DNA from 3 places in the Caballeronia sp. S22 genome. Region 3 is predicted to be linked to each of the others. Evidence: riboswitches for the same ligand, from Rfam matches in the RefSeq annotation. Region 3 holds a riboswitch; each other region holds the start of a gene.
What was found. Region 3 has a riboswitch for cobalamin ahead of cobW (cobalamin biosynthesis protein CobW). Riboswitches for the same ligand answer to the same signal wherever they lie in the genome.
Positions count from the first base shown of each region.

Region 1: another riboswitch for cobalamin. It lies ahead of ACEN42_RS22165 (HoxN/HupN/NixA family nickel/cobalt transporter); the one in region 3 lies ahead of cobW (cobalamin biosynthesis protein CobW).
Region 2: another riboswitch for cobalamin. It lies ahead of ACEN42_RS12265 (TonB-dependent receptor domain-containing protein); the one in region 3 lies ahead of cobW (cobalamin biosynthesis protein CobW).

Region 1 covers NZ_OZ180036.1:1,465,013-1,474,667, reverse strand. Annotated here, with positions in the region: gene ACEN42_RS22190 (IS1182 family transposase) at 834-2,273, shown strand; gene ACEN42_RS22185 (DUF2946 domain-containing protein) at 2,749-3,129, shown strand; gene ACEN42_RS22180 (hypothetical protein) at 3,234-4,133, shown strand; gene ACEN42_RS22175 (copper resistance protein CopC) at 4,250-4,627, shown strand; gene ACEN42_RS22170 (CopD family protein) at 4,660-4,926, shown strand; cobalamin riboswitch at 4,955-5,153, shown strand; gene ACEN42_RS22165 (HoxN/HupN/NixA family nickel/cobalt transporter) at 5,240-6,301, shown strand; gene ACEN42_RS22160 (TniQ family protein) at 6,915-8,219, opposite strand; gene ACEN42_RS22155 (ATP-binding protein) at 8,222-9,241, opposite strand; gene ACEN42_RS22150 (Mu transposase C-terminal domain-containing protein) at 9,249-9,655, opposite strand, start outside.
Region 2 covers NZ_OZ180035.1:2,601,528-2,611,182, forward strand. Annotated here, with positions in the region: gene cobC (alpha-ribazole phosphatase family protein) at 58-627, opposite strand; gene ACEN42_RS12245 (adenosylcobinamide-GDP ribazoletransferase) at 612-1,370, opposite strand; gene cobT (nicotinate-nucleotide--dimethylbenzimidazole phosphoribosyltransferase) at 1,370-2,422, opposite strand; gene ACEN42_RS12255 (ABC transporter ATP-binding protein) at 2,433-3,209, opposite strand; gene ACEN42_RS12260 (FecCD family ABC transporter permease) at 3,206-4,204, opposite strand; gene ACEN42_RS12265 (TonB-dependent receptor domain-containing protein) at 4,240-6,114, opposite strand; cobalamin riboswitch at 6,194-6,519, opposite strand; gene ACEN42_RS12270 (ATPase) at 6,778-7,146, shown strand; gene ACEN42_RS12275 (cell division protein ZapA) at 7,143-7,457, shown strand; RNA gene ssrS (6S RNA) at 7,552-7,733, shown strand; gene ACEN42_RS12285 (EVE domain-containing protein) at 7,804-8,262, shown strand; gene ACEN42_RS12290 (SIMPL domain-containing protein) at 8,339-9,070, shown strand; gene lgt (prolipoprotein diacylglyceryl transferase) at 9,100-9,655, opposite strand, start outside.
Region 3 covers NZ_OZ180036.1:538,567-548,221, forward strand. Annotated here, with positions in the region: gene ACEN42_RS17595 (cobyrinate a,c-diamide synthase) at 1-218, opposite strand, end outside; gene cobO (cob(I)yrinic acid a,c-diamide adenosyltransferase) at 224-826, opposite strand; gene ACEN42_RS17605 (hypothetical protein) at 944-1,144, opposite strand; gene ACEN42_RS17610 (cobalamin biosynthesis protein) at 1,119-1,544, opposite strand; cobalamin riboswitch at 1,634-1,890, shown strand; gene cobW (cobalamin biosynthesis protein CobW) at 2,010-3,095, shown strand; gene cobN (cobaltochelatase subunit CobN) at 3,102-6,878, shown strand; gene ACEN42_RS17625 (ATP-binding protein) at 6,875-7,870, shown strand; gene ACEN42_RS17630 (VWA domain-containing protein) at 8,017-8,577, shown strand; gene cobJ (precorrin-3B C(17)-methyltransferase) at 8,553-9,655, opposite strand, start outside.

The sequences.
Region 1 (9,655 bases), 900 kb from region 3:
AGCCTGTTGCTACCGCCGGTAAGCGTCTATCGAGGACTCCGTGCCAAGAAGTCGAATGTCGACGGCGTGCTTGCGAACGTACTACTCACGGAGCGGTTGCAAAAGGTCGTTCCAAAAGGTGATTGGCATAGCCGGCGCTAATCGCCGGGCCGGCGTTTGAGAACCGCGTCCGCATCGGCTTTTCGGACGTCGGCTCGATCACCATGTGGCGCGAGGTGCACCGGCCTTCAGGCCGGTGAGCGATAGCGCATCTGGGTGAGAAGCATTACGGAAAGCAGGTACTCTCGATTGCGCTAAGAAATCACAGTCGTCGACTCCGGCGCAGCGAGAACAGGTAGATTCAGAGCAAGACTCGAGCGATGAACGATGGACCAGGTCGCTCGAATGGACACGCACGAATCCAGGACACCCACCACCTGGTTGCGAACCATCTGCCCGAAAGCGGCGCCGACCCGGTCGTAGCCTGTACGACTCTTGAGTCGGGCATCCAGGGTGCCACGCTGATACGGCAGTCGCCACTGTTCCCGACCATGCAGCACCGCGACTCGACGCGCAAGGCGTGCGCTCCGTGTGGAACGCGTTCTTTCCTAAGTGGAAGAGGGCATCCAAGAAATGAACCTGCGGCGCGTTGCTGCTGGTATTTAGCGCCGCCAGACTAAAAGGCTATGCGTCAATGCATCGCAAAGCAGCGATAGCAACGGCTCGACCCGATGCTCAGTTTGCGACGGAACATCACGCCCGTACGGCTACCTCGGGCAAAAGTCGACCCAGCTTGTGTGAAAACGCATGCTGATCGCCTAAACTGAAGTAACGCGTTCAGATCGGGCGGCCACATGAAGCGATTCGTCGAAGGCGAAGACCGTAAGCAGGCTGTCCTGCTGCCCGAGTATCTCGAAGACTATGTCTCCGAGGACAATCCGGTGCGCGTAGTCGACGTCTTTGTCGATGAGCTTGATCTCCACGAGCTTGGCTTCGACGGAACCGCGCCCGCAGCAACGGGGCGACCCTCGTATCATCCGTCTGTACTGCTCAAGATTTATATCTATGGCTATCTAAATCGCATCCAGTCAAGTCGGCGTCTGGAGCGTGAGACTGAGCGCAACATCGAGCTGATGTGGCTAACGGGCCGCCTTTCGCCGGACTTCAAGACCATCGCCGACTTCCGCCGCAGCAACGGCAAGGCAATCCGCAATGTCTGCAGCCAGTTCATCGTGCTATGCCGTAACCTGGACCTCTTCTCAAAGTCCATAGTGGCCATCGACGGCAGCAAGTTCAAAGCCGTCAACAATCGCGATCGCAACTTTACGAGCGCGAAAGTCAAAGCGCGCCTGCAGCAGATCGATGAGAGCATCGCCCGATATCTTTCCGCGATGGAGACTGCAGACCGGATTCAATCCGATGTTGCCGAGGCGAAGACGAGTCGGATCAGCGACAAGATCAGCAAGCTCAGGCAGCAGATGCAGGACCTCAAGGCGATGGAGCAGCGATTGCGCGAGTCGTCAGATGGACAGGTTTCCCTGACCGATCCGGACTCGCGCTCGATGGCGACCAGCGGTCGGGGAACGGGAATGGTTGGCTATAACGTTCAGACGGCCGTTGATGACATGCATCATCTGATCGTCGCACACGAGGTCACCAACGTTGGCAACGATCGCAGCCAGCTGACGAATATGGCCGGCCGGGCACGGGCGGCTACCGGCATCAAGGATCTGACTGTCGTTGCCGATAGGGGCTACTTCAAGAGCGAAGAAGTCCTGCAATGTCATGAGGCGGGCATTACGACCTTCGTTCCCAAACCGTTGACTTCAGGCAAGAACGCTGACGGCTATTTCGGAAAGCAGGATTTCATCTACATCGCCGAAGATAACGAATATCTTTGCCCGGCCCAGCAGCGGCTGAACTGGCGTTTCACAAACATCGAGCACGGCATGACGCTGCATTGCTATTCGAGCTCGGCCTGTTCTACCTGCACCATCAGAAAACAATGCACATCAGGCAAGCAGGCTCGCCGGATAAAGCGCTGGGAACATGAGGCCATCGTCGAAGCGATGCAGCAACGGCTCGATCATAGGCCGGAAATTATGCGCGTACGCCGTCAGACCGTCGAGCACCCGTTTGGCACGCTGAAATTCTGGATGGGCGCCGCGCACTTCCTTATGAAAACACGCGAGCATGTCAGCACCGAGATGAGCCTTCATGTCCTCGCATACAACCTCAAACGCGTCATGGCGATCCTCGGCACTGGGGCGATGATGCAAAAGATGCGGGCCTGAGAGTAAGTCGCTACCAAAGGCGGTCGCGCCGGCGCGCATTACGGCCCCTGGGCACCCTTCCTCTCACAAAGAGGTCAAGCGCCAATGACCGTCACACGGGCCAAATTGAGCTGTTGACGCCTGCGGATGATCGCGTGAAATCGTCATTGCGTCCGCGCGGCGTTTTTACACGACCTGGACCCGTTTGAGCCGCTCACGCAAAGCTGGCGGCAGTCTGCTCTCGAGCCAACATGAGACGATCACGGACGACGCGCAAGTTTGAACTGAAAGGAGGCTTCTCGGACGTCATCGCTGCAGTGGTTGACAAATTCGGCCTGCGGCGATCGTGTTTCCGTAGTGAACCGGGTCACCTCCGTGGCTGCCGATAAACCCAAACGGGTCTAGCAATTGCGCTTCGGTGGAAACCGGGAAAGTTAATGAAGACGCGTGGCATAATCCGCCCAGTTCCTCTCATCGACACCGAATCGCCGGGCGCATGCTGAGCCGTTTTCATCGGAAAATTGGTTGCCTTTTGGGATTGCTCGCCATCCTGATGTCGACGCTCGCGCCGACGGTTTCCCACGCGTTGGCGGCGAGTCGCGATGGGACGGCTCTATCGGGCGCACTTTGCTCGGCGCAATCGACGCCGGGCGACCCGCTGGGTAGCAGGGACGTTTCTCACTCGCTGGCTTCCCACTGGCAGGCTTGCGGGTACTGCAACCTGCTTGCCCACATGCCTGCGCTGCCAAGCGTTCAACCCACTTTTGCCGTCACGGTCTGGGCAATCCAGCATCGCGTTGCAACCAGGTTCGAGAGTGTTCGGCGCGTCCTGCCATTCACTGCGGCGCAACCCCGCGCTCCGCCCGTTTCATCCTGATTTGAGTCTTACCGACGCGATGCACCGGTGCATCGCGATGTGTCGCGCGCGTCTGTTCGCAGACTTGCGACGGCATTGCAACGACCCCAGAACAAGGATGAAACATGCACACGATTTCGACGAGCAGCGGTAAGCCGCTGCTCACGACAGCACTCATCTCGGCTGCCGTAGGCGCGCTTTTGCTAGCCCCTTCGCTTGCGATGGCCCATGCAATTGCGGGTGACCGCGTCTTTCCAGCGACCATGGCCGTGGACGATCCCGGCGTCGGTGATGAAGCCAACCTGACATATGGTCACATTCGCGTCCCCGGCGACGATGGCGACCAGAGCATCAACTCCTTCAATTTCGAGTACGACAAGCTGATCACACCGAGGCTGGCCCTCTCGGTCGACGGATCCTATGTCATGCAAAACAACCCGACCGCCCGTGGCTTCAACAACTTTGGCGTCGGTCTGAAATATCTGTTGTACGTCAACGAGGCGCACGAGTTCATGACGTCCGTCGGCGTCAATGCCGAGATTGGCGGCACGGGAAGCCACGCGATCGCCGACAACTTCTCGACCATTTCGCCAACGATCTATGCCGGGAAAGGGATGGGAGACCTGCCGGATTCGCTGGCGTACCTGCGCCCGATCGCGATTACCGCCGAAGCCGCGCCCGCCCTGACCACGGGCGCAGGACAGCCCAACGCTTTCAACTACGGCTTCACGTTCCAGTACAGCCTGCCGTACCTGCAGCAGCATGTACGTGACATCGGTCTGCCCCAACCGCTGTCGAACCTCATTCCTATCGTCGAGGTCCCGCTGTCGAGAAGCCAGGGACAGACGACCGGTACGGTCAATCCCGGCTTCATCTGGATCAACCGCTACGGTCAATTCGGCGTCGAAGCGCAGATACCGGTCAACCACGCGAGCGGTTCGCACGTGGGCATCCTGGTGCAGGCCCACATCTTCTTTGACGATGTCGCGCCGACGACGATCGGCAAGCCGCTATTCCAGTGGTGAAAGAACGCGTAGGCGGCCGGCGAGAGGCAACGATTTGACATGTCCCCTCAAGCCGTCATCTTTCTCTCTGACGTTTCGCTTCTCCTCCAATCTGCTGACAAGCCCTTGATCAACCCATGAAAACTTCTCTATTGAACTCTATCGTAGCGCGGGGCCTCGTCGCGGCGCTGACGCTGACTGTCGCGCAACTGGCTTGTGCCCACGCCTATCCGACCCATCAGGCGCCATCTGCCGGCTCGACCGTACCCACTTCGCAAAAAGATGTGGCCATTGATTTCGATGACGGTCTCGAACCTGCCTTCAGCTCAATCGCCGTGACCGATGCGCAGGGCAAGTCCGTGATCACCGACAAGGCGGTAGTCGACCCGTCAAATACGAAGCACATGTCGGTCGCACTGAACGCGCTGACGCCGGGCCTGTACACGGTATCTTGGGTGGCGGTCGCTGCTGATGGCCACCGCACGCGAGGCCACTACACCTTCACGGTCAATTAACGCTTTGCGCGACGGCGTTGTGGGCAGGCAGCGTGATTATCGCGGCCTGTGCGCTGTGCCGCAGGGTCGACTCGCCTTCTGCTGCGCCTGCGCGACGCGTGGCCTTCTGCACGCGGCTGTCGCACCTGGCGACCGTCGCGCTCGGTGTGGTGGTCGTGACCGGCATCTATAACGCGACGCAAAATATCGCGGGCCTCAACGCGCCGTTGCTGAGCGTGCTGTACGGCCAGATTCTGACGCTCAAACTCGTGGTTGTGGCGCTGGCAGTGCTGTTGGGGGGCTACAACCGGATGATCTGAACGGATTGACAGTCGCCATCGCGAGTCGCTACGCTTGCGCGCTGATGGTTCCCCCTAGCCGGGATGAAAAGGGAACGCAGTGAGAGCAGCAATGCTTCGAGTCTGCGGCTGCCCCCGCAACTGTAAGCGACGAGTCCGCGCCACTTGTGACCACTGGGATACCGGGAAGGTCGGCAACGGACGTTGACCCGCGAGCCAGGAGACCTGCCATCGACCGAGGTCTGAGCAGCCGTATCGGGCGGGGTGTCCTGATGCGCAAGCACCGCAATACGCGGTCGCCCGTTGCAAGGACAGCCCAACCTCAGGATCTGTCATGTCCACCACCGCTTTTCAGAGCACGTCTCAGACGGTGGCATTGCGCCGCCGCGTCATCGGCATTTACAGCGTTCTCGCCATCTTCAACATCGGCGCCTGGATCTGGGCGTTTATCGCCTTCCAAGGTCAGCCGCTGCTGCTAGGCACTGGACTGCTCGCATATGGCTTCGGGTTGCGTCACGCCGTCGACGCGGACCATATCGCCGCAATTGACAACGTCACCCGCAAGCTGATACAGGATGGTCAACGCCCCGTGACGATCGGTTTCTTCTTCGCAATGGGTCACTCGGCCGTCGTGTTGCTGGTCGCAGCAGCTGTCGCCGCGACGGCCGCTGCACTGCAAAGCCGTTTCGAAGCATGGAAGGATTTCGGTGGCATCGTGTCGACCAGTGTATCGGCGCTGTTTCTATTCGTGATCGCGGCGATGAACATCGTCATCCTGCGGGGCGTCTGGCGCGCGTTCAGCAAGGTGCGCCACGGCGAGCCGTATGACAACGAGGACCTCGACCTGCTGCTGAACAATCGCGGGCTGCTCGCGCGGCTGTTCCGTCCGATGTTCCGTCTCGTGTCGAACCCGATCTGGATGCTGCCGCTCGGCTTCCTGTTCGGCCTCGGGTTCGATACCGCGACGGAGGTCAGTCTGCTCGGCATCTCCGCGAGCCAGGCGGCGCAAGGCCTGTCAATCTGGGTTGTGCTGGTGTTCCCGGTGCTGTTCGCTGCGGGCATGTCGCTCGTCGACACAACCGACGGCGTGCTGATGCTAGGCGCCTACGACTGGGCGTTCGTGCACCCGATCCGCAAGCTCTACTACAACCTGACGATTACGCTGGTGTCCGTCGTCGTGGCCGTACTGATCGGAGGCATTGAGGCACTTGGGCTGCTGGGCGACCAGTTGAGCTTGAAGGGCCGCTTCTGGGATGTGGTTGGCACATTGAACGACAACTTCAACAATCTGGGCTTCATCATCATCGGCGTGTTCATCGTCGCGTGGTTCGCGTCGTTCATCATCTATCGTGTGAAGGGCTACGACGAGCTGGAAGCGAACACGGCTGGGCGCTAAGTTTCGCGCCCCAGCGGAGTTGTCTGTTGCTTCGCTGCGGGCCCCTTGCCGTGCCGGCGGACGTCTTCCGGCTCCTATCGATGTAGAAGCTGCCCTTCGTCGCCTTAACTTGGGCGGCGCCGTCCGAATATGCTGGCGCTGCCCAAGTTAAGGCGACGTCGAGATGGCGATGCGGGGGCTCGGCCCCCGCATTGGCGACCAAATTTAGGGGGATCCGAGCCGAAAAGTCGATCGCGACTCTATCGGATGGGCCACAGCCGGCGCAGGCAGCACAATTTTGGTGACCTTGCGGCGAGGATTCGGACCTGCCACGGGCGGCATGTACGCAGTATTGCGCCAGTCCGGTTGTTATCGATGCAGCATAGGTCCCAACAGTGCAGCGGGTCTACCGGCTTGGTGCAGAGGCATCCATCCAATTGCAAAATGACTTGCCCCAAAAGCTCAAGCGAGCGAAGCATATGCTCCGCTCGTATCTTCCATCTTCAATGTACGCCGGGTTGCCTCCTGCACCTTGATGCGCTCCATTCCGGGCCTGAAGACTCGGTCTTCCGCGCGCCCTGCTGAAGCTCCGGCCCGCGATCTACCATGCAGGCTTGGCGCGCCGTTGCGTATCTCAGCTGCATTCCTTCATAGCTCGTAGCAACTGAAAGAGGTTACGCACTTTAATCGGGCTTTCTTCGGGAGCATGCGCGAGTATCTCCCGAAGATTGACCGCCTTGCCCTTAGCGACAATTTCCGGGTATACCCTTTCGATAAGGTCACTTGTCTCTATCAAATTTTGCGCGTTGCGGCGTTGTACCTGCTGTTTTCGTCGCTCAGTAATGGCATCGGCTTCCTTTTTCGCGTGCCGATAGACGTCGCGCTCATGAATATTCAGGCTCCGCGCAGCATTCTTTATACTCGTAACGGTAGGCAATTCGGCTGATGCGGCTAATGTCGCGCGGATTTGATGCCAGTCGTGGCGTTGACTAGCGGCTCGCTTTTTAGTCTCTGGGAATAGTGCGCTCAACTCGTAGATTTCTGCTGACGCGGGTGGCCAGTTGGCCAAGTTACCAATCAGCAAGTCGGGCAGTCCCAATCCAGTTTGCGAGACGATACGCAAGAGGGCGGGAAGTGTGGGTATGCCATCGCCCTTAAGCCAGTGGTGGACGGTTGCTTTACCGAGCCCAATGCGGCGAGCGAACAATGCGCTCTTTCCATCGTCTAAGCATTGCACCAGCACGCGAATTCCTTCAATCAAAACTTCGCGCGCACCGATAGAAGGCAAGGTGTTCTGAACACTGAGCATTGCGCCGACCTGCGATGCAATCCAGATTTCGGCTGGCGTCCCAGTCTCCGCATTGCAGTTTTCGCCGAGAAAGCAGCCGCAGGACGTACACCAGCCAGGCACGACGAACGAAGATTTATGGCGGACGTCGGTACCGCCGCAATCCGGGCACACATGCATCAGCCTAATTTTGTGTTTCGAGCAGGTGGTCACGGTTCCGATGTCCCACACCAGACGAAAGTACGGCGTTGCGCCCGCAGCACGGTCCTCAGCTAGACAGTGCGGGCACCACCGGGATGACGTGGGACGCGGACTAGATTGGGCGACGACGTCCCGCCAGGGAAGCATCGTCAGCCTTTCCAATTTCCGGACGCTTGTTAATTCCGACAATGCGCCCGCCCATTTTTCCGTCGCGTCCGACATGCCGCTCAGATTGGCGCTAATCCAATTGTATCTTTCAGCAAACTCCCAATGCGAGGCGTCAACAACTCTCCGCCCAAGGTTGGACGTAGAGATGCAGTGAGACATAGCGAGTCTGCAAAAATAGCTGACCAGGCTTTCGACATCCGGCGTTCCGACGCCGATCGGAGCGACCGGGTTCAGCACCGAGCGGGGTAACGACAGCTCTTCGATAATGTTTCGAGTCTCCATAGTCAGACCGCCGAACGTTTGATTTTGGGCATGACGCGGGTGAAGCTCGGGCCGATGGCTGACTCTCCGTCGATAATCTCCTCGAGGATTCGGTTGCGCTGTGCTTCGGTGAGGAGCGCGCGCTCCAACGAATCGACCGACCAAGGACCGGCGGCTTCCGCGAGTTTGGCGGCGCGAATGAGCACGCTGCTCAACGTGCCAATGCATCCCAACGTGTTCCCAAGCAAGCCTTTCGAGTATTGAGTGAGCTGCCCACCCCAAAGGTTGGGCAGTGTTTTCTCGAACGCCAGAACGCAACGCTCGAACGCCTTCACGTCTTCGGGCCGGTCTTCACGATAGCGCTCGAAATGAAGCACGTGGGTACGTCGAGCGAGCTGTGCCGAGAGCGAGACGAGCTGGTACAGGTCGTATGACCCGACGAGGACCATTTGAGTGCCACACTGGTTTGCCAACGACTTGAGGGTGTCGAGTTGAATCTCCAGTCGACGGCTGCCGCGCGTCTGTCGAATAATATGCGCCGCCTCGTCGATGACGAGGAACTGCACCTGGCGCTCGCGCAGCCCGCGTTCAACGGCAGTCCGAAGGGCAGCCAAGCTGTTGCCGTTAGCGCCGCGCGGCCGTACAGCTCTCCCGGTCTCTTTGTCGACGCCGTACAGCATCTTGGGCGCCTCGAGGTCGTCGCCGAGCTGTGAAAGAATCTTTCGGTAGAACAGCTTCCACGAGAAGTCATTCTCGCCCGACGACGGCGCCTCTACATAGATGGCAGGGATGACACCACCGTTTGCTTCCATCTGCGAACGGCCTCGCTCGAGCGCGGACTCAACCATGGACCTAGCTAATGTCGTCTTGCCTGCGCCGGTAGGCCCACATACGAGAAGAATGCTGTCCTGGCTTCCGGCATAGATGAGAGTGTCGAGCTCTCCCATCACTTGGGCAACGCGAGTGTGCTTGATGCGCTTGCTTGAAAGTGCTTCAACTGCGTCAATTGCCGACGGCGCAATGGTTTCATTGGGTTGGGACATGGTTTTCTCAAAAATCGTCGAACTCTTCGAGCTCTTCGTATTGGTCTTCGGAAGCCGGCTTCGCGACCGGGTTTGTTGTCACCGTGTTATGCGACTGCACTGGTGACGTCGTTGACGACGGTGTTGGCGCCTTTTCTGCATCATTCGCAAGACTCGGTCGCCGCAGCGCGACGACAGGCTCGACGCTCGCAAGGTCAAGGTCGGTGTACAGAAGCCTGTTCTCCGCCTGACGCTCGAATTCAGTCGCGAGAGCGCCCTCCGGCGTGAAAACTTGAATAAAGTCGCGAAGCCGTTTTTTGTCGCGCTCGCTGTCCGAGAGCGATCCGTGCCGGCGGTTGAATTCTTCGGTCAACGCTCGCTTTTCCACTTCTGTCAGCATCGCGAGGCCATGCAGGTTTCGGCAAACTGCTCGAA
Region 2 (9,655 bases), on a different replicon from region 3:
CGCCCCGCACAGGGGCAGTGCTAATAAACCGACGCGAAACCGGGATCCGGCGAAAGCCTAAGCATTCCACCGCACCAGAACCCACTCCCCGCGCACGCACCTGAACCAACCGACCCCACCAAAATCAATCGACCATTGCAACGCGTTCTCATAAGAAATACCGAGAAGATGCGCCGCAAGCACGCGCATAACACCCGCATGAGCGACAACATGCACAGCACTCCGACCGACGCATGTCGCCTCAAACCACGCAACGACGCGCTGCGCGAACTGCGCCAAACTCTCGCCGCCGTGCGGACGCGCATGTTCGATATCACCGGCCCAGGCATCGATAAGCGCGCGATCGATCGTGTCCCACGCACGGCCTTCCCACGCGCCGAAGTGCATTTCAGAAAGACGCGCGTCGAGATGCACATCGGCGGAAAGGACACGTGCCAGCGATGCGCATCGCACAAGCGGGCTCGCGTGCCATCCATCGACACATGCGGGCACGTTCAACGCCTTCATCCGCTCCGTCAATGCGACAGCGAGATCGCGCACATCGCACCGCAAGGGCACATCGGTTTGCCCATAGCACACGCCCGCTTCGATAGCGACTTCCGGATGTCGAATCAGGACGAGATCCATGCGAGCCCGATGAGATAGATCGTGATTTCGAACACTTGCTGCGCGAAGCCGAGGCAATCGCCCGTATACCCGCCGATGCGACGCACGAAGTATCGCCCGATAAAAAACCGCAAAACGATAAGCACGCCGATCGTGAAGCACGCGAGCTTCCAGTCGATCACGAAGAGCCACGGCAAGCCGAACACGAGCGCCAGCGCGAACGACGCAAGACTCATGCGCTGCGCGACCGGCTTGGCCTTGCCCTCGGCGCGCACGTAATCGAGCGTGACGAGATAACTGATCGCGAACGCGCGGCTCGCGGCGTGCGCGGCGATCATCGTCATCGCGACGCGCTGCGGCGGCAACGCAGCGAGCGCCTGCCACTTCAACGCAATCGCGATCACCAGCGCAATCGCGCCGAATGCACCGATGCGCGAGTCGTGCATGATGCGCAGCGCATCCTCGCGCGTGTACGCGCCGCCGAACGCATCGACGCAATCGGCGAGTCCGTCTTCATGGAACGCGCCGGTCATGACGAGCGTCGCGGCCATCGAAAGCAACACGGCGACACCCGCCGGAAACACGCGCAGCGACAGGAGATAGACGAGCGCCGCGACGCCACCGACCATCGCGCCGACGAGCGGAAAGTAACGCGCCGCCGCGTTCAGATATTCGCGCTCGAAGCCGACCCAGCGCGGCACCGGCACGCGCGTGAAATAGCCGAGCGCCGTGAAGAAGTAGCGCAGTTCGTCGAGCGGTCGCATCAGTCGGCTTTGTTCGACACACCCGCCGACTCGAAGCTCGCCATCTCGTCGATGAACGCGACGGCCGCGCGCAGGATCGGCAATGCGAGCGCCGCGCCCGTGCCTTCACCGAGCCGGAGATCGAGCTCCAACAGCGGCGCGGCATCGAAATGCGCGAGCATGCGCCGATGCCCCGTTTCGTTCGACGCATGCGCGAACACGGAGTAGTCGAGCACCTCGGGCGCGATCTTCGCGGCCACCAGCAACGCCGATGTCGCGATGAAGCCATCGACGAGAATCGTCATGCCCTCGGATGCGGCGGCGAGATATGCGCCCGCGATCATCGCGATTTCGAAGCCGCCGAAGGTCGCGAGCGTGTCGATCGCATCGCCTTCATCGCGATGCAGCGCGAGCGCGCGGCCGAGCACATCGCGCTTGTGCGCGAGGCCGTGATCGTCGAGGCCCGTGCCGCGTCCGACGCATTCGTCGATCGGCAGATCGCACAGACGGCTCATCAGACACGCCGCCGCCGACGTGTTCGCGATGCCCATCTCGCCGAAGCCGATCACGTTCGTGCCGAGCGACGCGTGATGCCGCACGCGCGCAGCGCCCCGCGCGATGCCTTCGAGCGCGGTCTCGCGCGACATCGCAGGCTCTTGCGCGAAGTTGCGCGTGCCGGGTCCGAGCGACAGACGTTCGTATCCATGATCGATGGGAATCGGTGTCGCGACGCCCGCATCGACGACTTCCAGCGACATGCCGACCGAGCGCGACAACGCGTTGATCGCCGCGCCGCCCGTCAGAAAATTCGCGACCATCTGCGCCGTCACTTCCTGGGGAAACGAACTCACGCCCTCCTTCGCGATGCCGTGATCGCCCGCGAACACGATCATCGCGGGACGTTCGATGCGCGGCTTCGTCGTGCGCTGTATCAGGCCCATTTGCAGCGCGAGCGATTCGAGCCGCCCGAGACTGCCGGGCGGTTTCGTCTTCATGTCGATGATGCGGCGCAGTTCTGCTTCGAGCGCGCGGTCGAGTGCGCGGGGCAGCGGGATGTCGTTGAGCGTGGACATCGAAATTCCTTCAAGGGCGATGAATGGAAGGCACGAGCGCTTCATGCTCGCCGTCGCGAATCAACGCGAGCGGATAGCCGAATGCCGCGCTCGCGCGTTCAGGCGTGAGGACGTCGGCGACGAGGCCCGCGTGCGCGCCGCCGTGGCCGTCGAGCAGGAGCGCGTGTGTCGCGAAACGGCGCGCGAGATTCAGATCGTGGCACGAGAAGATTACGGTGCGCTTGTGCTCGCGCCCGGCGTCGCGCAACGCGTGCAGACAGTCGATCTGATGATGCAGGTCGAGATGCGAAAGCGGTTCGTCGAGCAACAGGCATGGCGCGTTCTGGCACAGCACGGCGGCCAGTGCGACGCGCTGGCGTTCGCCGCCCGAGAGCGTCAGCACGTCGCGCGCGGCAAAGGACGCGAGGCCGAGCGTTTCCAGTGCGGCGCGCGCCGCGCTGCGGTCGTCTTCGCTCTCCCAGCCCCAGCCGGTGAGATACGGAAAGCGGTTGAGCAGCACGGTGTCGAGCACGGTCGCGCTGAAGGCGTCGTGCGCGGCTTGCGGCATCAATGCGCGTCGACGTGCGAGGTCAGCCGCGCGCCATGCGGCGAGCGCGCGGCCATCGAGCGACACGCGGCCCGATGCGGGTTTCGCGAGTCCGGCGAGCACATTGATGAGCGTCGTCTTGCCCGCGCCGTTCGGCCCGGCGATGCACCACGCTTCGCCCGCCGCGATCGTCTGCGTGAGACCGTCGATGAGCGTGCGCGCGCCCGCGCGAAGCACGATGGCATCGAGATGCAGGGTCATCGCGGTCTCCGCAGGAGCATCCACAGGAACATCGGCACGCCGATCAACGCCGTCACGACGCCCACCGGCAATTGCGCGGGCGCGATCACGGTGCGCGCGACGAGGTCGGCGGCCATCACGGCGAGGCCGCCCGCAAGCGCGGCGGCGGGCACGAGCATGCGCTGATCGTTGCCGAACGCGAGGCGCAGCAGATGCGGCACGACGAGCCCGACGAAGCCGATGGTCCCCGCCGTCGTCACCGCAGCCGCCGCGGCGATCGATGCGACGAGATACACGCGCAGGCGCAATCGTTCGACGGGCACGCCGAGCGCACGCGCGGTAGCGTCGCCTCGCAGCAGCACGTTCAATTGCGGCGCGACCGGGACGATCGCGACGAGCGCGACAGCGAGCGCGATCAGCGCGGGCCACGGCGCCGCCGCGCCGTTGAGATCGCCCGTCAGCCAGAAGATCATGCCGCGCAGCCGGTTCTCGGGCGCGATGCTCAGAATCAGCGTGATCAGCGCGCCCCATCCCGACGCGATCACGACGCCCGTCAGCAAGAGTCTCGGCGACGCATCCTGTCCGCTTTGCCAAAGGTCCTTGCGCGCGAGTCCGAGCACGACGACGATCGATGCGAACGCGCCCGCGCACGCCGCGATATCGACGCCCCACCACGGCACCGATGCGAGCATCGCGGCAAGCGCGAACGTCGCCGCGCCGCCGGACACGCCGAGCACATAAGGTTCCGCGAGCGGATTCCTCAGCAGCACTTGCAGCAGCGCGCCGGCCATCGCGAGCAGCGCACCCGTTGCGAAGCCCGCGAGCGCGCGCGGCAAACGTAGCGTGAGCACGATCTCGTCGGCGATATCGGGCGTCGCGGCGTTCGCGTGAAAGAGCGCGCCGAGCGCACGCGATACGGGCAACGTCACGCTGCCCGTCATGAGCGACGCCACGAGCACGATGAACGTCGCGACGCCGAGCGCGATCCAGATCGCCGCCGCGCGGCTCGCGTTCATCGCGCGCGGACGCGCAAGCCGCTCAGGCGCGTGGCTCACGACGGATGCCAGCCCAACGTGATGTACGCGCCGCGTCGTGGCGTGTTGTACGAGTACGCAAGTTCATAGTCCTTGTCGAACAGATTGTCGATGCGCGCCGTGACGTACCACGACTTCGAGATGTCGTAGCGCGCCGATAGATTCACGATGCCATACCCCGCGAGCGTCGAATCGTAGTCGCTGCGTTGTCCGCTCACGATCCACTCGCCGCCGACACGCCAGCGCCCGATCGTGCGATGCGCCGTAAGCGTCGCGAAACGCCGCGCGCGCCGCGTCAGATCTTCGTGATTCGTCTCGTCGACGGGATTCTGGAACGTGACGCCCGCGCGCACATCGGTTGCGCCGACGTGTCCCGCCCACGATCCTTCGATGCCCTGCACCTTCGCGCGCCCGACGTTCTGCGCGACATAGTAGAAACCGCCGTCGGACACATAGTCGATCAGATTCGAATAGCGCGTCTGGAACAGCGTCACGCGCGCGACGCCCAGCGCATTCGATGCGTACTGCAACGCCGCCTCGACCGAATGGCTGCGCTCCGGCTGAATCGACGGATTGCCGCTGAACGGATAGTAGAGATCGTCGAAGCTCGGCGCACGAAACGAAGCCGCATAGCTCGCGCTCGCCTTCCAGTGCGCGTCGAAGTTATACGCGTAGCCCAGATAGTAGCTGTTCGCGCCGCCGAAATCGGAATACTGGTCGTGACGCAGATTCGCCTGCAATTCGCTCGCGCCGATGTGCCCCACGTAGCCCGCGAACACCGAATTCACGTGACGATCGGGCGCGCTGAGCTGATCGGAATCGAGCGTCTGATCGAGATGCTCGTAACCGAAAAGCAGCTTGTGCGCATCGGTGATCCTGACATCGTTCTGCCACGTGTATTGACGGTTCTCCGAATCGAAGCGGTTCGTATAGACGCCGTTCTGCTCGATGTTCGCGCGATCCTGTCCCTGCGCGATCGTGAAGTGCGTGGTCCAGTTTTCGGTGATCCTGCCGTTCGCGAACACCGACGCCGAGCGCACGCGATCGTGCGATTCGTTGATATCGGTCGGCAGGCCGTAGGCATCGTCGAAACTGCTGATGCCGTTCGATTGCAGGAAGCGCACGCCCGCGTCCCACTTGTCGCTGAACTGGTGACGCAGCGTCGCCGCGACGCTCTCGTTCAGATAGCCGTTCGCGTTCGGATTCGCGCCCGGCGCGATATTCGGATCGATCGACGAAAAGCCGTCGGTCTTCTCGCGCGAGACGTTCAGGCTGAAGGTCGTGCGGCCGTCCTTGTCGAGCGCGCCGTTCACGCCCGCCGATTGACGCTGCGTGTGATAGCTGCCGTACTCGGCTTCGAAGTTGAAGCGCGGCGGATGCGGCTCGCCTTCCTTCGTGAAGATCTGCACGACGCCGCCGATCGCATTCGAGCCGTACAAAGCCGACACATTGCCGTTCACGACCTCGACGCGCCCGATCTGATCGAGCATCAGTTGCGACAACTGCGCCGCGCCGAGCGACGCCGATTCGACGCGCACGCCATCGATCAAAACGAGCGATTGCGACGACGCCGCGCCGCGTATGTAGAGCCCCGAAGTCGCGCCCGGCCCGCCGTTGCGCGTGATCTGCACGCCGGGCGCAAGCGCGATGAGGCCGAGCGCATCGTCGGCGTTGGCGTCGGCGATGTCCTGCTCATCGAACACCGATGTCTGCGGGATCGATTCGGCGAGCGGCTGCGGCGCGCGCGTCGCAGTGACGACGACAGGAGCAAGCGTTTGCGAAGCGTCATCGGCGGCATGTGCGGCGCCGGCGAGCGGCAAACCGATGACCGCGGCAACGAGCGCGCCATGACGAGAGCGGCCGTTCTTGAGGGCGGCCTGTGGCAATACCATGAATGAAGTGTCCGTTTCGCGTGAGCGCGACCCCGCTCCCCGCGAGGACGATGCGCGACGAACGCACCGCGCGATCAGCGCCGATGCGTCGAACTCTGGCCGGTATCCGGGCTGGCGATGAATCGTCTCGCCTTCCCGCGCATCGTGCGCAGTGGCGTCGACACGTTTCTTGCAGTCGATTCGGGCGATGAACCCGGTGTGATGAAAATCCACACGCTCGCGCTGCAAAAACGCGCATGAGACGACTTGCAACTTGCGTTGCGGTCGCTTACCGTTGCGGGGGCAGCACAGGTTGGCTCGTCCCAGGTTGGTCCCGGTCGGACTTCGGAGACTTCGCTCCCTGTTTCCCGTTTGACTGCATCCGCGAGATCCGCGAATGCGAGCACCAAAAAGTGCGGCAAGTGTAGGAGCGCGTGTTGGGGCCGTCAAGAAAACGGCGCGGACAGTTGGGCGCGGCACATGACGAATCGAACGAGAATCGGCCGGCCTGTCATCACGAGCCATCAACAGCGCTCGCGTTTTCTGCACACGAATGCATGTCGACATGCGCTTGATTCGAAGGATTAAGCGCAAGATCGCATGTTGTTACGTCTCGAAACGAGACAATTATCGGAAGCTCCGTTGAACCGCGCTAAAATGCGAGGTCTTTAGAGGACGCAGCACATGCTCAACGAACTCGAATCACTGTCAGGAAATATCGGCCGGCTGATCCAGATCAGCGAGCGCCACAATCAGGCGCGCCAGGCGCTGCAAGACCAACTCGAACAACTGCGCGCCGACTATGCGAACGTGCAGGCCGAGCTTGCGCAAGTGCGTGAAGAGCGCGACACGCTGCAATCCGAACGCGATTCGCTCTCCGCGAAAATCGACGACGCGCAAGTACGCCTCAACGCGATTCTCGAAAAGCTGCCGCGCGCGAAATCCGGGCAGCATGACGAAGCCGACAATCAACTCGATCTCCTCGAAGCCGATTCCCGCGAAGCACATGAAGCGGAATTGCACGGCGAGCATCATCAAGGAGAGAAGGCATGACGACCACGCAGATCGAAGTCTCCATTCTCGGGCAGCCGTATCGCCTCGCGTGCTCGCCGGAAACGGAAGGCGCATTGCGCGAAGCGGTCGCGCGCGTCGATGCCGAGATGAACAAGGTGCGCAATGCAAGCAACGTGCGCGGCACGGATCGCATCGCGGTGATGGCAGCGCTCTCGCTGGCGTCGGAATTGCTTAAGCTGCAGGACAGCGTGCGTCACGGCGAGGCCTTCCCCGCCGAGGAAATCCGTCGCACGATGCATTCGATGAACGAGCAGCTCGGCGCTGTCATCGCGCAATACGAAGTGCAGTGAGATGTCTGTGCGTCGAGGCAATCGGCGCGCAATGTCAATCGAAAAAAGAAACTGCGGCGGGGCTGCGAAAGGCAAACGATTGGTGTAGAGTGACGTTTCCCTGCCTGGTGCGCCAAGGTCATATATTCCTTGAACCAATGTCACATTGGCACGGTTGCGGAACCTTGCAGCACGGGCGCGCGCGTCGCTAGTCCGATGTACCCGAAGTGTTGCTTACCGCGACCAATCTTGAACCCAGGTTCAGGATGCCGGCCTAGCGGCCGTGGCGGGGACCCATCTTAAGAACGGCATCGGTTTTTCCGGTGCCGTTTTCATTTGCATCGTCGATTCCGCATAACGAACAATCATGCGCTACTGGCTGATGAAGTCCGAACCGGACGAAGCGAGCATCGATCACCTCGCGCACGCGCCGAAAAAAACCTTGCCGTGGACAGGCGTGCGCAACTATCAGGCGCGCAACTTCATGCGCGATCAGATGCAGATCGGCGACGGCGTGCTCTTTTATCATTCGAGCTGTCCAGAGCCGGGCATCGCGGGCATCGCGAAGGTGTGCTCGACGGCGTATCCCGATCCCACGCAGTTCGATCCGAAGAGCGATTACTACGATCCCAAGTCCACGCAGGAAACGCCGCGCTGGATGCTCGTCGATGTCAAGTTCGTGAAGAAGACCGCGCTGATTCCGCTCGCTGCATTGCGTGAACACGAGGCGCTCGCGGACATGCAGGTGCTCGCGCGCGGCAATCGCCTGTCGATCACGCCGGTGACCGAAGCGCAGTGGCGCTTTATTACCGAACAACTCGTCTAACAAGGAACTTACGACACGAAGGCCGCGACTAAATCCCGTCGCGAATCACGCGATATCCCGCGTTCGGAGTCCTTCGATGATCAACAAGAAAACCGCTGCCGCACTCGCGCTCCTCGCGATGTCGGGCGCAGCGTTCACCCTTTCTCAAACGGCCGCCGCGCAGACGGTGATTACCCAGCCGCAACCTTCGGGCGTGCTTTCTCTTTCGGCGCAGGCGAGCGCGCAAGTGCCGCAGGATGTCGTCAACATCACGCTCTTCTACGAGCAGGAAGCGGCCGATCCCTCGTCGCTCACCGCTACGCTGAATCAGCGCGCCGAGGCCGCATTGCGCGAAGCCAAGGGCGTCGAGGGCGTGACCGCGAAGAGCGGCTCGTTCACCGTGTATCCATCCACCGATCGCGACGGCAAGATCTCCGCGTGGCGCGGCCGCACGGAGGTCGTGCTCGAATCGCACGACTTCGCGGCGGCGTCGAAGCTCGCGGGCAAGATGAGTTCGTCGATGCAGGTGGGCAGCGTCGGGTTCTCGCTGTCGCCCGAATCGCAGCGCGCGGCCGAGCAGAAGCTCGTCACGCAGGCCATCGATTCGTTCCGCAAGCAGGCGCAAACCGCCGCGCAAGGCTTCGGCTACAGCAATTTCACGATTCGGGAAGTGAACGTCGGGCACAGCGGCGTGCAGCCGCGTCCGGTCATGATGATGCAATCGCGCGCGATGAGCGCCGATGCGAAGATGGCCGCGCCGATCGCGATGGAAGCCGGCACGACGACGGTGACCGTCGACGTGTCGGGTTCGGTGCAGATGGGGCGTTGAATCGATGCGGGGCGCGCGCCCCGCATCGCTCAGGCTTTCGCCGATTCGGGCGGCAGGCGCAGATTGCGCTTGTACGCCCACACCATCATCAGCACGCCGGCGATGATCATCGGCAGCGAGAGCCATTGGCCCATCGAGAGGCCGAGCGCGAGAAGGCCGAGATAATCGTCCGGCTCGCGCGCGAATTCCACGGTGAAGCGCGCCAGTCCATAGCCGATCAGAAACAGCGCTGAAATCGCGCCGACAGGACGCTGCTTGCGCGAAAACGTCCAGATCACGATAAACAGCACGAGCCCTTCGAGCGCGATCTCGTACAACTGCGACGGATGACGCGGCAGCATGTGATAGCGCTGGAAGATTTCGGTGAGATGGTATTGCGCGTCGAGTTGCGGATTTTTAGCGAGCCAGATGGCGTCGTCGTTCGTCGAGCTCTGAAAGAGCATCGCCCACGGCGCGTTCGGGTCCGTCACGCGGCCCCACAGCTCACCGTTGATGAAGTTACCGAGACGCCCCGCCGCGAGGCCGAGCGGCACCATCGGCGCGACGAAATCCGTCACCTGGAGCCAGGTGCGCTTCCGATGATAC
Region 3 (9,655 bases):
CGGCACGCATCGAGCCCGACCATCGACAGATGCAGCGAATAGACGGGCGCGCCGCATGCGCGTTCGAGGATCATCGGATCGAGAAAGTCCGGGCCGGTCTTGAAGACGCGCACGTTCAGGCCGCGGCGCGTGTGATGACGCGCGAGCGCGGCCGTCACCGTGGTCTTGCCTTGATGCGACGCGCTTGCGCCGATGAAAAGAGCGGGGCAGTCGGGCATCGCGTTCAGAACTCGACGCCGCGTTGCGCCTTCACGCCCTGCTCGCGATAGGGGTGCTTCACGAGCCGCATCTCGGTGACGAGGTCGGCGAGTTCGATCAAGGCATCGGGCGCGTGACGGCCCGTCACGACCACATGCAGCATCGCGGGGCGCGCCTTCAGCACGTCGAGCACTTCATCGAGCGGCAGATATTCGTACTTGAGCACGGTGTTCAGTTCATCGAGCACGACCATCCGATACTCGCCGCTTTCGATCATGCGCCGCGCCTCGTTCCAGCCTTTGCGCGCGGTGGCCATGTCGGCTTCGCGGTTCTGCGTGTTCCAGGTATAGCCGTCGCCCATCGTGACGAAATCGCAATGAGCGATCGCGCCGAGGAAATCGCGCTCGGACGTATGCAGCGCGCCCTTGATGAACTGCACGACGCCGAGCTTCATGCCATGACCGAGCACGCGCACGGCCATGCCGAACGCCGCCGTGGTCTTGCCCTTGCCGTTGCCGGTATTCACGATCAAGAGGCCTTTTTCGTGATCGGCGGCGGCCTGCTTTTTCTCGTGACCTTCCTTGCGACGTTGGGTCATGCGCAGATGCGATTCGGTATCGGTTTTCACATCGACTCCAGTGTGAACGGGATTGCGGCGGGTCTTTGCATGACGAAAGACGGCCGTATCGTACATCAGGTGGCGGCTGCGTTCGCGGCTTAATTCTGCGCTAACAGACGGTGGGCATCATGCACTCACGCACTCACCGACTTCAGGAGCAGAAAAATGGACGCGCTCTATCTCTATCTGGAACTCGTGGCGCTCATCGTTCTCGTCTGGCTCTGCCGCGACAAGTTCAGGCCCGTTGTCGCGAAGCCGCTCGCCGAAACCAAAGGCCCGCGGATGGCGACGAAGCCGGTATTCATGTTCCGTTCGCACCGGTTTCATGCGCCGCTGCGATCGCGACGGTTACGCCGCAATCGATCGTCTTTGGCACGATGAGCGTGCGCGCGTTGCCCGCAAGCAGCGCGCAGGGCTCGCATACGCCATCGACGTTCAGATGCTTCGCTGCATGATGTGAGATCGCGGTGCGTGGCGCATGCGCGATTTCATCGGCGCTATAGAAGCGCAGCGGCAGGCCGTGACGCTCGCAGAACGCGAGCAAGCCGGCTTCATCCCTTTTCGCATCGATGCTCGCGACGATCGCGATCTCATCGAATCGATGCGCTCCCAGCGCGACACGCACCGCGCGTTCGATCACATCGGCGCTCGTGCCTCGCCTGCAGCCGATACCGACCGCGAGCCGCATAACGGCGGACGCATTCATGCGAGCAATGACGGATTCCATGTGCGATTCAACGAAAGCGCGCCGCGCGGGCCAGCATTATGACACCGCGCGCGCCGCGTCATTTCTTGACGCTCGCGCCCGCCGGGCCTAGACTTTCACGCAGTTTTGGTGCTCGCGCGCGGATTCTCTCGCGCGCAGTTAAACGGGAAGCAGGGCGCGTTCCTTCGACCGATCGAGCGGACGTCAACCTGCGCTGCCCCCGCAACGGTAAACGATTCCCCGTGCGCGCGATGTTTCATCGCATGAACGGGAAGCCGGCTTCGAGGCCACTGCGCGTATTTACGCGCGGGAAGGCGAAGCGGCGCAATCGTCAGCCCGGATACCGGCCAGACTTTCACAGGGATCGCTGTCGCGGGGATGCGGCGCGGCCCATGATCCATCAAGCGTGTGTTTCCCATTCCATCCCGCGGCGTTGACACGCATTGCGCGACACGAAGCGCACGCACCTGAAGCCACGGAGCTACGATGCAAACCCGCAAGATCCCCGTCACGGTCGTGACCGGCTTTCTCGGCAGCGGCAAGACCACGCTGATGCGGCATATCCTGTCCAACGCGCAAGGAAAGCGCATCGCGGTGATCGTCAACGAGTTCGGCGAGCTCGGCATCGACGGGGAAATCCTGAAGGGCTGCGGCATCGGCTGCGACGACGAAGCCGGCTCCAAAGATCGTAATCTGTATGAACTCGCGAACGGTTGCCTGTGCTGCACCGTGCAGGAAGAGTTCTATCCGGTGATGGAGCAGCTCGTCGAGCGGCGCGAAAGCATCGATCACGTGCTGATCGAAACATCGGGTCTCGCGTTGCCTAAGCCGCTCGTGCAGGCGTTCAACTGGCCGTCGATCAAGAATGCGTTCACGGTCGATGCGGTCGTCACCGTGGTCGATGGCCCCGCGGCCGCGAGCGGCCAGTTCGCGGCGAATCCCGTCGCCGTCGATGCGCAGCGCAAGGCCGATCCGAATCTCGATCACGAATCGCCGCTGCACGAGTTGTTCGAGGATCAGCTCGCGTCGGCGGATCTCGTCATCGTGAACAAGACCGACCTCATGGACGATGCAGCGCTGCAAAAAGTCGAGGCGCTCGTGCGTCCCGAGATTCCGCGCGAAGTGAAGATCGTGCCCGCGCAAATGGGCAAGCTCGATGTGCATACGCTGCTCGGTCTCGAAGCGGCGTCGGAAGAGACGATTCATCTGCGCCACGATCATCACGGCTCGCCCGACGATGAAGGCCACGCGGATCATCATCACGACGAGTTCGATTCGTTCGTCGTTCACGGCAAGGTGGAATCGCGCGAGCAGGCCATCGCGGCATTGCATGCGCTCGTCGAGCATCACACGATCTATCGCGTGAAGGGTTTCGCCGCGTTGCCGGGCGCGGCGATGCGGCTCGTCGTGCAAGGCGTCGGGCGTCGTTTCGACAGCTATTTCGATCGCCGCTGGCAAGCCGGTGAAGCGACGACGCAAAGCCGTTTCGTGCTGATCGGCGAAGACCTCGATCGCGACACGCTGCAACGCGCATTCGACGCGGCGCTCGCAAGCGCTGCCGTGCAGGCATAAACAGCCATGCATCTGCTCCGCACGACACCGGGAGGCTTCGTCGACGATGCGCAAGGCGTCATGCGCATCGATCAGACACGCGCGCCGATCGTGGTGCTCAGTTCCGCCGACACGACGCTCGCGTTGCTCGCGAGCGTGTTTCCGCGTCTGGAAGCGGGCTTTCCCGAAGTGCGGCTCGCGAATCAATCGTTTCTGCGTCAACCCGCGTCGGTCGATTTCTATATCGACGATGTATTGCGTCACGCGAAGGTCGTTATCGTCGATCACCTTGGCGGCGAATCGTACTGGCCTTACGGCATCGAACGGCTCGTCGCGCTCGCGAAACAAGAGCAACAGATGCTCGCGATGTTTTCGGGCGATCTCACCGAGGACCCGAATCTCATCGGCAAAAGCACGGCGGATGCCCGGTTTTGCCGCGAGCTGTCGCGCTATCTGCGTGAAGGCGGCGCGCGCAACGCGGAAGAATTCCTGCGCACGATCGCGCATCACGCGTTCGGCTTCGGACGCGAGCCGCAGCCGCCGAGCCCGCTGCCTGCCGTCGCGATCTATCATCCCGAGCGCGATATCGCGACGATCGAAGACTGGCAGGCACGCTGGACCAAAGGCGCGCCCGTTGCCGCCATTCTTTTTTATCGCGCGCATTTGCAGTCGGGCAATACCGCCGTGTTCGATGCGCTCATCGAAGCGCTCGAAAAGGAAGGCATGAATCCGTTGCCGATCGCGATCTCGTCGCTGAAAGAGAGCGTGAGCCGCGAAGTCGTGGACCGTTTATGCGCGGAGCATCGCGCATCGCTCGTATTGAATACGACGGCTTTCGCGGCGAGCGTGATAGGCGAAGACGAAGTATTCGAAGTCGCGGGCGATGCGCCCGTGCTGCAAGTCATTCTGAGCGGCGGCAATCGCGACGACTGGCAAAAGGACAATCACGGGCTGAACTCGCGCGATGTCGCGATGCATGTCGCGCTGCCCGAAGTCGATGGCCGCATCATCACGCGCGCGATCAGCTTCAAGGGCCTCGCGTATTACTGCAAGCACACGCAAGTGGACGTGGTGCGCTATCAGGCCGACGTTGAGCGCGTGCGCTTCGTCGCGGAACTGAGCCGCCGCTGGTGCAGGCTGCGTCATACGCCGAATGCGCAGAAGCGCATCGCGCTCGTGCTCGCGAACTATCCGGCGAACGAAGGGCGCATCGGCAACGGCGTGGGACTCGACACGCCCGCATCGGCCATCTGCATTCTGTCGATGCTCGCGCGCGAAGGCTATCGCGTGGGCGACATTCCCGCGAACGGCGACGCGCTCATCGCCGCGCTGACCGAAGGCGTGACCAACGATCCCATCGTGCGCGACTTGCGTCCCGCGCTGCAGAGTCTCGCGCTCGACGACTATCTCGACGCATACCGCACGCTGCCCGCCGATGCGCGCGCCGCGCTGGAAAAGACCTGGGGCGCGCCCGAAGACGATCCCACGGTAAGACGCGGCCGCTTCATGATCGCGGGTTATCGTTGCGGCGAAGTCTTCATCGGCATACAGCCTTCGCGCTCGCGCAAACGCCACGATTACGCGAGCTATCACGATGCCGAACTCGTTCCGCCGCATTCGTATCTCGCGTTCTATGTCTGGTTGCGTCTGCGCTTTCAGATGGATGCGATCGTGCATGTCGGCAAGCACGGCAACCTCGAATGGCTGCCGGGCAAGAGCGTCGCGTTGTCATCGTCGTGCTGGCCCGATGCGATTCTCGGACCGATGCCGCATCTCTATCCGTTCATCGTCAACGATCCGGGCGAAGGCAGCCAGGCGAAGCGTCGCGCGCAGGCCGTCATCATCGATCATCTGATGCCGCCGCTCACGCGCGCCGAGAACTACGGGCCGTTGCAGGATCTCGAGCGTCAGGTCGACGAATACTACGAAGCACTGATGGTCGATGCGCGGCGCGCGAAGCTGTTGCGCCGGTCGATCCTCGCGAACATCGTCGAGAACAGGCTGCACGAAGAGCTCGGTCTCGATGCGCCGCGCGATGCCGTAGGCGAAGATGCTTTGCTCACGCGCGCCGACGCGTATCTCTGCGAGCTGAAGGAAGCGCAGATTCGCGATGGCCTGCACGTGTTCGGCGTTTCGCCGCAAGGCGTGCAGCGCCGCGACACGCTGCTCGCGCTCGGCCGTTTTCCGATCGGCGACGGGCAGGGCGCGAACGCGGGCCTCATCACGGCGATCGCGCGCGATCTGCAACTGCCCGCCGAGTTCGATCCGCTCGATGCCGACTGGGCTGCGCCGTGGAACGGGCCGTGTCCACGTGCGCTCGTCGAAGTCAGCGATGCGCCGTGGCGTCATCAGGGCGATACGCGCGAGCGCCTCGAAGCGTTAGCGATGCAACTTTTGTCCGACGACGATGCCGCCGCGCCCGGTCCGCATGCATCGCTCGTGCTCGAACGTCTTCGCGGCGATGTGCTCGCCCGCCTGGATGCATGTGGCCCGCAAGAGCTTTTGCAATTGAAGCGCGGCCTCGAAGGGCGTTTCGTGCCGCCGGGTCCGAGCGGTTCGCCGTCGCGCGGCAGGCCCGACGTGCTGCCCACGGGCCGTAATTTCTATTCCGTCGATACACGCGCATTGCCGACGCAGGCGGCCTGGTCGCTCGGACTCAAGTCGGCGAATGCACTGGTCGAACGTCATGTGCAGGACCACGGCGATTTTCCGCGCGCCATCGGCTTGTCCGTGTGGGGCACGGCGACGATGCGCACCGGTGGCGACGACATCGCGCAGGCGTTCGCGCTCATCGGCGTGCGGCCGAAGTGGGCGGCGGGCAGTCATCGCGTGACCGACTTCGAGATCCTGCCGATATCGATCTTCAACCGGCCGCGCATCGACGTGACGCTGCGCGTGTCGGGCTTTTTCCGCGATGCCTTCGCGAACCTCATCCATCTCTTCGATGCGGCCGTGCAGGCCGTCGCCGAACTCGACGACGAACCCGCCGATATCAACCCGATCCGCGCACGCATCCTGCGCGAACGCGACGAACTGATCGCGCGCGGCATCGAAGCGAAGGAGGCGCGGCAGCGCGCGGGCTGGCGCGTGTTCAGCACGAAGCCAGGCGCATACGGCGCGGGCTTGCAGGAGCTGATCGACGCAAGACAATGGCAGTCCGATGCCGATCTTTCCGCTGCCTATCAAAGCACGGGCGGTTACGCCTACTCGCAAACGGGCGATGGCGTCGAAGCGCGTGCGAGCTTCGGCACGCGGCTTTCGACGCTCGATGTCGTGCTGCAGAATCAGGACAATCGCGAACACGATCTGCTCGATTCGAACGACTATCACCAGTTTCAGGGCGGCATGATCGCGGCCGTGCGTTATCTGTCGGGCGTGCAGCCGCAGGCGTATAACGCCGATCACAGCAATCCCGCCGCGCCGCGCGTGCGCACGCTGAACGAAGAGATCGCGCGTGTGGTGCGTTCACGCGTCGTCAATCCGAAGTGGATCGATGGCGTCAAGCGGCACGGCTACAAGGGCGCGTCCGAACTCGCCGCCACCGTCGATTATCTTTTCGGCTATGACGCTACGGCGCGTGTCGTGTCGGACCATCAATATGCGCTCGTCACCGATGCATACGTGAACGACGCCGAGACGCGCGAGTTCATCACACAACACAATCCGCACGCGCTGCAATCGATCTGCGAGCGCCTGATCGAAGCGATGCAGCGCGGCCTGTGGCAAGAACCCGCGGGCTATCGCGAGCAGGTCGAACGGCATCTGCTCGATGTCGAACAGTGCATCGAGGGCCGACAACATTGAACCAGAACACTTTCCCCTTTACCGCGCTCGTTGCGCAAGCGCCCTTGCAGCAAGCGCTTTTGCTCGCGGCAGTCGATCCATCGATCGGCGGCGTGCTCGTCAGCGGGCCACGCGGCACGGCGAAGTCCACGGCGGCGCGCGCACTCGCGGAGCTGTTGCCCGAGGGAAAGCTCGTGACCTTGCCGCTCGGGGCGAGCGAGGAACAACTGATCGGCACGCTCGACATTCAAAGCGCCTTGCGCGATGGCGGCGTGAAGTTTTCTCCGGGCCTGATCGCGAAGGCGCATCTCGGCGTGCTTTATGTCGATGAAGTGAATCTTCTGCCGAATCCGCTCGTCGATCAATTGCTCGATGTCGCGGCGAGCGGCGTGAACATCATCGAGCGCGATGGCATTTCGCATCGGCATGACGCGCGCTTCGTGCTTATCGGCACGATGAATCCGGAAGAGGGCGAGTTGCGTCCGCAGTTGCTCGATCGTTTCGGTCTCGCCGTGGAGATGAGCAATTGTTTCGATGCAGGCGTGCGGCAGCGCATCGTGAAGTCCCGGCTCGCATTCGATACGGATCCCGAAGCATTTCGCGCGCGTCATGCAAGCGAACAGACGTCGCTGGGCCAGTGCATTCATGCGGCGCGCGCGGCGCTTTCGTCATTCGATTTCGACGATGCGGTTCATGCGCGCGTGAGCGAGCTTTGCATCGACGCGCATGTCGATGGCTTGCGCGCCGATATCGTGATGCTGCGCGCGGCGCGGGCGCTCGCTGCACTGGAAGGCGCGGCGAACGTGACGGTGACGCATGTCGAGCGTGTCGCCGATGCGGTGCTGAAGCATCGACGGCGAGAGACCGAATCGCCTTCGCGTGAACCCGCCGCGCGTGAATCCACGCCGCGCGATGCAGGCTCGGGCGAATCGGACTGGGGCGCGATGCCGCCGGAGCCGACGGGCATCGCGAAGGTCAAGCAAGTGAGGCCGCTCACCGCAAAAAAAGCCTGAACCATCGAAGGCGCGACGCGGATGCCTTCGACGTGGGGCATCGCCTTCGATGGAACGAATCGCGCACGAAAGGCCGCTACGTTGCGCGCGAGGGTGAAGAGAGCGCGTCGATCGACTGGATATCGACGCTGCGCGCGAAGCGCTCGATGCGTCTCGATGCCCGGCATCTTCGCTATCGGCGCACGCAGGGCGAGGGCGCGGTGCTGCATTGCTTTCTGCTCGATTGCTCCGGTTCGATGCTCGCGGGCGAGCGGCTCGCGCGCGCGAAGGGGATGCTCGTTGCGTTGTTCGATCGGGCCTATCGCGAACGCGCGAAGACCGCGCTCGTGTGTTTCGGCGGCGGACGCGCTGAAGTGCGACGTCAGCCGGGCGCGGCGCATTGGTTCAATGAGAACTGGATCGCGCCGATCGGCGGCGGTGGCGGCACGCCGCTCGCGCTCGGGTTATCGAGCGCCGCCACGGTGCTCGAACGCGCGGCCAGGCACAGGCCGTCGCAACGGCGCTGGTTGTGGGTGCTGACCGACGGGCGCACGAACGAGAACCCGCAAGCGCCCGCGTCGGCCGATGAGATCGTCGTCGTGGATTTCGAAGAGGGTTCGATTCGAGCCGGACGCGGCAAGGCGCTCGCCCTCGATTGGGGCGCGCGATACATCACCGCCGATGCGCTGAGCGAAGGCGGCGATCACTCATACCATCGCGGCGTATAAACCCAGTCTCCCACCACACGCGTCGTCGATGAACCTACGATCACCATCGTACGCATATCGACGTGTTCGCTTTTCAGTTCGCCCAGCGTGACGATGCGCAACGCTTCAGCCGGTCGCCCGATGTCTCTTCCCAGAACGACGGGCGTGTGCGGATCGCGATAGCGCTTCACGATCTCGATCGCACGGTCGAACTGCCACGGCCGCGCTTTCGACAGCGGGTTATAGAACGCCATCACGAGATCGGCCTCGCCCGCATGTGCGATGCGTTTCTCGATCACGTCCCACGGCTTCAGGTTATCCGACAGCGACAGCACGCAAAAATCGTGGCCGAGCGGCGCGCCGGCACGCGCGGCCGTCGCGAGCGATGCCGATACGCCCGGCACGATCGCGAGCTTCACAGCGCTCCATTCGGGATGCGCCGCGCGCCCTTCGTCGAGCGCTTCGAGCACGGCGGCGGACATCGCGAACACGCCCGGATCGCCCGAGGATACGACGACCACGCGCCGTCCTTCGCTCGCCAGTTCGAAGGCGTGACGCGCGCGCTGCAGTTCCTCGCGGTTGTCGGTCATGTGTACGCGCTGACCATCGCGAAACGGCCCGGCCATGCGCACATAGGTTTCGTAGCCGAGCACGTCTTGCGCGGCGACGAGCGCGGCGCGCGCGGCCGGCGTCATCAGTTCCGCGCTGCCGGGGCCGAGCCCGATCACGGTCAGCGCGCCGCGCACACGGCCGATCGATTGCGCATCGACGGGCGAATCGCTTACGTGCAATGCGATGCCTTGCGTATCGGCGTCGAACGGCGCGGCATCGCAAAAGCGCAGCGGTACGTTCAGCGCACGCGCGGCGTCTTCGAGCGATCGCGATGTCATGTAATGCGCAGGCGCTGCCAACGCCGCGAGCGCAAGCGGCGATAACGCCTGCGCGCGCATCGCGGCACGTATGCGTTCGGCGGCATCATCGTCATCGGAAGATAGATGTTCGATCCACGCGAGCACGCAGCGCGGATGAATCACGAGACTGTCTTCGTCGTGCGCGGCGAGCGGCGTGATGCGCACGGCAAGACGTGCATCGCCTGAGC